One region of the Flavobacterium endoglycinae genome, then DNA from elsewhere that is predicted to be linked to it. Evidence: riboswitches for the same ligand, from Rfam matches in the RefSeq annotation. Region 1 holds a riboswitch; the other holds the start of a gene.
What was found. A riboswitch is a leader RNA that binds a small molecule or an ion and turns the genes downstream of it on or off. The one in region 1 is predicted to bind S-adenosylmethionine.

Region 1 (3,921 bases):
ACCTTTGGGTTTCAGATCACGATATTCCACAGTCGGGTTTAACAGATGAAGAGTTCGATAAAACGGCGGCTTTATTCAAACCTTATTATGATGAAGCTGGAATTCCGCTGCCAGAAAAACCAGCCCCTTTTCAATCCCGATTTGAAAACCAATTACAGGTAATTTTAGACATTCGTCCAAAAGTTTTCAGTTTTATGTTTGGCGTGCCTTCAGCTGATGTTTTAGAACAATGCCGTAGATCTGGAATTGTAACAGTAGGAGCAGCAACTACCTTAGACGAAGCCATATTTTTAGACAATGCCGGAGTGGATATGATTATAGCGTCTGGTTTTGAAGCTGGCGGACATCGTCCTTCTTTTTTAACTGATGCAGAATCATCTGTAACAGGAACTTTTGTATTACTGCAGTTAATGCGCGAAAAAATAAAAACGCCAATTATTGCAGCCGGCGGTATCGCAGACGGAAAAGGAATTGCAGCAGCTTTAACACTAGGCGCAAGTGCAGCGCAGATTGGAACGGCTTTTTTAGCAACTGATGAATCAAACGCTTTGCCTATTCACAAGGAGATGTTGTTTTCTGATGCAGCTAAATATACTACTTTATCACGAGCTTATACAGGAAGACTCGGGCGTGGTTTAACCAGCCGTGTCGCCAAAGAAATGACAGGTAAAGAATTTGGATATTTACCTTTCCCGCTTCAAACTACTTTTATTGCACCGTTACGAAAAGCGGCAATCGAACAGCAGAAATGGGACATGATTTTATTTTGGGGCGGTCAGATTTCGCCAATTTTAAAACATACTAAAGCAGCTGCCTTGATGAATGCTTTGATTGAAGAAACAACAGCCTATTTTGATGGATTAAAATCATAAACTAGAATTGTAAATTTTAACAAGACAAACTCATTTCGGTTATGAAATGAGTTTTTTTTACTATCATACAAAATCAAATTGGCTCATTATATTGAGGTTGATACATGAATTTACATTATAAAATGATGAAATTCTCAAATTTATATTTTTGTATAATTGCTTTAATTATAGGTGTTTGGATTCTTTTAATCAATCTCTTTTCAATAAAAACAAAAAAAACTTATTTTAAACTTGACTAATTCGGTAGAATTAATATATATTTGTATCACAGAAAAATTATATAATGATACTTATCCAGAAAGACTGAGGGAATAGGCCCAGTGAAGTCTTAGCAACCTGTTGCCGAATAAGGTGCTAAATCCTTCCGCTGCATGCGGACAGATAAGAAAGATTTTTTCAGAAAATCTGTTTAAGATCATCGATATTAAAAATGTATTAAAATGAAAACAGAATCGACTTTGTACGCAGGATACGAACTTTTAAATTTAATTTTCGAAGAAAATAGTCTGGCGGTTTTCCGAATGCGAAAGCACTAATTTTTACTTAGATTTTCTTTTTTAATATCATACGCTGATGGCTTTTTGACATTAGCCCGAAATCCTTTTGTCTAATCTAAAACTAAAAATAAAATGAAAAAAATACTATTAGGTTTTGCTTTATTTCTTGGAGTTTTTCAAACTCAGGCTCAAGAAAACAATTTACAATTAAAAGGAACAGTTGCCGACACTTTAGTACAATATGTTTACCTGCAAAAATTTCACAATAAAATGTTTACCACGATTGATTCGGTAAAAGTAAAAGACGGAAATTTTAGTTTTAAAACAAAAGTAAAAACGCCAGAATTGTATGGATTAAGCGTCAATACAGAAAGTTCGCCATTGTATATTTTCCTTGAGAAAGACCCAATCACAGTAAAATTAAGTCCGAAGAAGTATTATACTGCTTCTGTGGTTGAAGGTTCGGCTTCTCAGGATTTGTTCGAAACCTATAAAAAGACCAAAGATGTTGAAATCAGCAAATTCATAACAGAAAATCCAAAATCTATTGTTTCGGCTTATGTGCTGTATAGAAACTGGTCGTATCGATTATCTCCAGAGCAGATTACACAAAATATTGCTCTATTAGACAAAAGCCTTCAAAACATTACTTATGTGAAAGAACTAAAAGAACTGGTTACCGTTTTAGACGGATTAGCTGTTGGTAAAAAAGCCCCTGATTTTACTGCCAATGATCCTGATGGAAAACCAGTTCGCCTTTATGACAATTTAAAAGGATATACTTTGGTCGATTTTTGGGCTTCTTGGTGCGGGCCATGCCGAAAAGAGAATCCGAATATTGTGGCAGCCTACAAAGAATTTCATGATAAAGGATTCAATATTGTGGCAATTTCATTGGATAAAAAGAAAGAAAATTGGGTTAAAGGAATTCAAGACGATAATTTAACATGGACACACGTTTCTGATTTGCTTTTCTGGAATAGCACTGTTGCTAAATTATATGGTGTGCGAGCAATTCCTGGCAATTATTTAATTGATCCTAAAGGAGTAATCGTTGCCAAAAACCTGCATGGAGAAGAATTACAATCTACATTAAAAAGTCTTTTGGAGAATAAAATCTAAAACCAATCCAAAAGAAATAACGACAATACAATTTAGTTAATTAAAAATGATAAGGATATGAATGCTATTGAGCCAACAACAAAACCAACAGAACCTGAGTGTTACTTTTCTAAGTTTAGAGAAAACACCGTAGGAATTAACCATACTTTCGAATCGGTTTACGGAGAACAAAATCTAGTGTATGCAGACTGGGTTGCCAGCGGAAGGTTATACGCCCCGATCGAAGATATAATGCTTAATAAAATTGGTCCAATGATTGCCAACACGCATTCACTTTCAAGTCAAACAGGAAAAACATCTACACATGCCTATCAGCATGCTAGAGACATTATTAAAAAATCGGTTAATGCCAGCGAATTAGATGTTCTGGTAACAACTGGAAGCGGAATGACAGCAGCGTTGTCTAAACTGCAGCGTATCATGGCTCTTCGAACAAAATCAGAAGAAGACCGGCCTGTAGTTTTTATCACGCATATGGAACATCATTCTAATCAGGTTTCGTGGTATGAAACCAATGCTGAAGTAGTCATTCTTCCTCCTGATGAAAACAATTTGGTTGATCCAAAAGTTCTTTCGGAGGAAATTAAAAAATATGCTGGAAGAAGTATAAAAATCGGTTCGTTTACGGCTTGCTCGAATGTTACGGGAATTATTACGCCGTATCATGAATTAGCTAAAATCATGCACCAAAACGGCGGACTTTGCTTTGTCGATTTTGCAGCTTCGGCTCCGTATGTTAAAATTGATATGCATCCAAAAAATCCTGAAGAACAATTAGATGCGATTTTCTTTTCACCTCACAAGTTTTTAGGCGGACCAGGAACCTGCGGTATTTTGGTTTTCAATGAAAAATTATACCAATCTGATTTTCCTGATAATCCAGGCGGAGGAAATGTAAAATGGACCAATCCGTTGGGAAAATACTGCTACAGCGATGTTATAGAAGTTAGAGAAGATGGCGGTACTCCGGGTTTTCTTCAGGTAATCAGAACCGCTTTGGCTTTAGAATTAAAAGAAAAGATGGGTGTGGAGAATATTAAAAACAGAGAAAAAGAATTACTTGATCTTTGTTTTTCTAGACTTCAACGAATACAAGGACTATCTATTTTGGGAGATTTAACTACAGAGCGTATTGGCTGTGTTTCTTTTGTAATTGAAGATATTCATTATAATTTGATTGTTAGACTTTTAAATGATCGTTTTGGAATTCAGGTTCGCGGCGGATGGTCTTGTGCAAGCACATACGCGCACTATCTCTTCAACATCAATGAAAAGAAATCTGCTGAAATTACGAATGAACTACTGCAGCGAAATCAAACCAATAAGCCAGGCTGGGTTCGTTTATCATTGCATCCAATTATGAGTAATGAAGAACTTTTTTATATCTGCGATGCGATTGAAAAAGTAGCTTTAAATTATAAAAAATGGAA
Region 2 (3,921 bases), 2.5 Mb from region 1:
TAAACAATTTTCGCATTTAATATTTTTTTGAAAAACTGTATTTGTTGTATAATTACAACTGATTAATATTAAACTAAACAGAAACAAAAGTCTCTTCATACCATTGAATATAATATCTCTTTCATACCTACGGAACTTCATTTCCATTTTGTTTTTTCTATATACTTGCACGTTACACCGGCATCGTATTCATAATATTTTATTTTAGTAAAACCAGCTTTAACTAATGCAATGGAATCTGGTTGTAATTCTTCTTCTAAAACAATGTAATTTTGTTCAGGATTATTTAAATCATATTTTACTTTATAAAACTTATTTACAAGCCCATAATTTTGACTAGAAACCTCTGATAAAATTTTCCTATCTGAATAGAAATAATATTTTAAATAATCTCTTTTCCCTTCGCGTTCAATTCTAGTTACAAATCCAATCGTTTCTCCTTCGAATGTCTTTTTATAGTCATCATACTTATTAGCATTTTTAATTGAAAAAATGATGAAAATTAGTATTACAATGAAAATTACAATTCCTGCTACTCTTTCAGATTGATCTTTTGTCATTTTTTACGATAAAATCGGCGCCACTCTCGGCTTATAATCCTTAGCCACTTCAGCAATTAATCGAATATGATCTGGAGTTGTTCCGCAACAACCCCCAATGATATTGATTAAATTATCTTCTAAATATTCTTTGATGAATGCCTGAGTTTGTTCTGGTGTTTCATCGTATTGTCCGAAAGCGTTTGGTAATCCAGCATTTGGATGCGCTGAAACATTAAAGCTTGTGTTGTGCGCCAATGTTTTTAAATACGGTTTCAACAAATCGGCTCCTAAAGCGCAATTGAAACCAACACTTAATAACGGAATATGTGAAACTGAAATCAAAAATGCTTCAACCGTTTGTCCAGAAAGTGTTCTTCCTGATGCATCGGTAATCGTTCCTGAAACCATAATTGGAATATCGATGTTGCGTTCTTCTTTTACTTCTTCAATGGCAAAAAGTGCTGCTTTTGCGTTTAATGTGTCGAAAATCGTTTCTACTAAAAGTAAATCGCATCCTCCGTCCATTAAAGCTTCTACTTGCTCTTTGTATGCAATTCGCAAATCGTCAAAAGTTACGGCTCTGTAACCTGGATCATTTACATCTGGTGACATACTTGCCGTACGGTTTGTTGGCCCGATAGAACCTGCTACGAAACGCGGTTTCTCTGGATTTTTTGCTGTGAATTCATCCGCAACTTCTCTTGCTAGTTTAGCCGATTCGTAGTTGAGTTCGTAAACTAAATCTTCCATATGATAATCGGCCATACCAATTGTAGTTCCCGAAAATGTATTGGTTTCTACGATATCTGCTCCTGCTTCGTAATACGCAGCGTGAACATCACGAATGGCCTGTGGCTGTGTTAGGGATAATAAATCGTTGTTTCCTTTTAACGGATGAGGGAAATCTTTGAAACGTTCGCCACGAAAATCTTCTTCTGAGAAGTTGTAGCGTTGTAACATAGTTCCCATCGCTCCATCAAGGATTAGGATATTTTTCTTTATTGCTTCTTGAATTGTAATCGACATATTTTTTTCTTTTAGATTCTAAGACACTAAGGTTCTAAGATGCTAAGTTTTTTAATTCTAATTAATTCCAAAAGTGCACAATTGCTGGTTCATTAGCCCTATTGAGCCGTTATCCTCGTAGTGAAACGGAGAGATATAGGCGAAAGCGGGAACTATTGACTGCAAAAATGCGCCAATGATTCGCTCCTTATTGAAATTGCTTTCAGTAAATTATTTGTATGTTGTCTAGAAAAGTTTTGGGAAATACGAGAATGTATTTGTGTTATCTATCTTAAATACCGTGTGTTTACGATACAAAGTAGAATTTAGCACCTTCTTTATAGTAAAGGGTTGCTAAGGTTTCATCGGGTCTATCCCTCCGCCTTTCGTGATAACGAACAATAATTTTAAGAACAGCGCAAAGGTATGAAATGGCAATACGATTTGCAAATGTTTTTTTAAGGTTCTGAGATTCTAAGATACTAAGGTTCTAAGTTTTAAAATTTGACTTCAGTTTTTCAAATATAGCCAAAGGTTTCAACCTTGGGTACACATTGTTATAATTCATGCGGATCGTGATAATATATTGTCTATCCGTTGCGTTCCAGTGGTTGAAACCACTGGCTATGTTTTTCCATTAATCGATAAAATAAAAAAGCTCAAACTATAAAAGTTTGAGCTTTCTATATATAAAACCTTAGCACCTTAGTTCCTCAGAACCTCAGCACCTCAGATTAAACAATTGCTTTAACAACTGCCTTAGGAGCTTCTTTACGAGTTCCGTCGAAACCGTCTACTCCAGATACTGTTGTATATTTCAATACGTATTTTTTACCTGGATTGATGATTTGGTAAGCCGCCTGACACATTAAAGTTGCTTCATGGAAACCACAAAGGATTAATTTTAATTTTCCAGGGTATGTATTTACGTCTCCAATGGCGAAGATTCCAGGAATATTGGTCTGATAATCTAATGCATTGTTTACTTTAATAGCATTTTTCTCGATTTCTAATCCCCAGTCTCCAATTGGACCTAATTTTGGTGTTAATCCGAAAAGCGGGATGAAATAGTCGCATTCGATTTTACGGTGTGCGCCGTTTTCTTCGATGTCTAAAGATTCTACGTGCTCAGCACCGTTGATTCCGATAACTTCTGCCGGAGTGATTAATTTGATTTTTCCAGCTGATTTTAATTCTTGTACTTTTTCTACAGAATCTAAAGCGCCTCTAAATTCGTTTCTACGGTGAATTAAAGTTACTTCTGAAGCTACGTTTGCCAAGAAAATAGACCAGTCTAATGCTGAATCTCCTCCTCCTGCAATAACAACTCTTTTATCTCTGAATTTCTCAGGATTTTTGATGAAGTATTTTACTCCTTTATCTTCATAAAACTCGATATCTTCGATAAGTGGTTTACGAGGCTCGAAACTTCCTAAACCTCCAGCAATTGCAATAACTGGTGCATGGAATTTAGTTCCTTTGTTTGAAGTTACTATGAAACTTCCGTCTTCTTGTTTATCGATTGTTTCTGCACGTTCTCCTAAAGTAAAACCCGGCTCAAATTGTTTGATTTGCTCCATTAGTCCATCTACAAGATCTCCGGCTAAAACTTCTGGGAATCCAGGAATATCATAAATTGGTTTCTTAGGATATAATTCTGAAAGCTGTCCTCCTGGTTGTGGCAAAGCATCTAGGATGTGACATTTCAATTTTAATAATCCTGCCTCGAAAACGGCAAATAAACCTGTTGGGCCTGCTCCAATTATAAGTATATCTGTTTTAATCATTATGTTGTTGTTTATAATCATTCTTAATAACGCAAAGAAACGAATAAATCCTTGTACTTTCAATGATTTTTATCATTAATTTCTTTCCGAAACTTTTTTTACTCTTTATTTTTTAATGAAGAGGTAATCTCATTCATTCTTTTACATCGGGTTAAAACCCGACGCTACAAAATCAGCCGTTCCTTCGGAACTTTTTTGTTATTCTTTATTTTTCAAAGAAGCTGTTATTTCATTCATCTTCCTTACTTTATCTTCAAAATTACCCTTAAGCGTTTTTCGGTATTCATTCAGATTTTCAACCATTTGATTGATATCTTCTGGAATTACTTCTTCAAAAAACTCTCGAAGCCTTTTGGCTGTTGTTGGCGATTTTCCGTTAGTCGAAATGGCAATTTTTACATTTCCTTTCGTTACGATGCCGCCCAGATAATAATCACATAAATCTGGCGTATCGGCTATATTGCAAATCAAATAACGTTTTCTGGCTAAATCGTACACTCTTTTATTGACTTCAAGATTATCTGTACAAGCGATTACCATGTGGCGCTTTTTGAGCATTTTCTTTTTGAACTTCGATTTGGTCAATG

Region 2: linked by a shared signal. The riboswitch ahead of J0383_RS08360 (homocysteine S-methyltransferase family protein) and the one ahead of J0383_RS21360 (TlpA disulfide reductase family protein) in region 1 are both predicted to bind S-adenosylmethionine.

What each region holds. Positions count from the first base shown of each region.
Region 1 covers NZ_CP071448.1:4,935,688-4,939,608, forward strand. The annotation lists gene J0383_RS21355 (NAD(P)H-dependent flavin oxidoreductase) at 1-872, shown strand, start outside; SAM riboswitch class I at 1,160-1,260, shown strand; gene J0383_RS21360 (TlpA disulfide reductase family protein) at 1,502-2,491, shown strand; gene J0383_RS21365 (aminotransferase class V-fold PLP-dependent enzyme) at 2,549-3,921, shown strand, end outside.
Region 2 covers NZ_CP071448.1:1,926,945-1,930,865, forward strand. The annotation lists gene J0383_RS08350 (NTF2 fold immunity protein) at 1-147, opposite strand, end outside; gene J0383_RS08355 (hypothetical protein) at 138-560, opposite strand; gene J0383_RS08360 (homocysteine S-methyltransferase family protein) at 564-1,568, opposite strand; SAM riboswitch class I at 1,828-1,945, opposite strand; gene J0383_RS08365 (NAD(P)/FAD-dependent oxidoreductase) at 2,282-3,334, opposite strand; gene J0383_RS08370 (precorrin-2 dehydrogenase/sirohydrochlorin ferrochelatase family protein) at 3,533-3,921, opposite strand, start outside.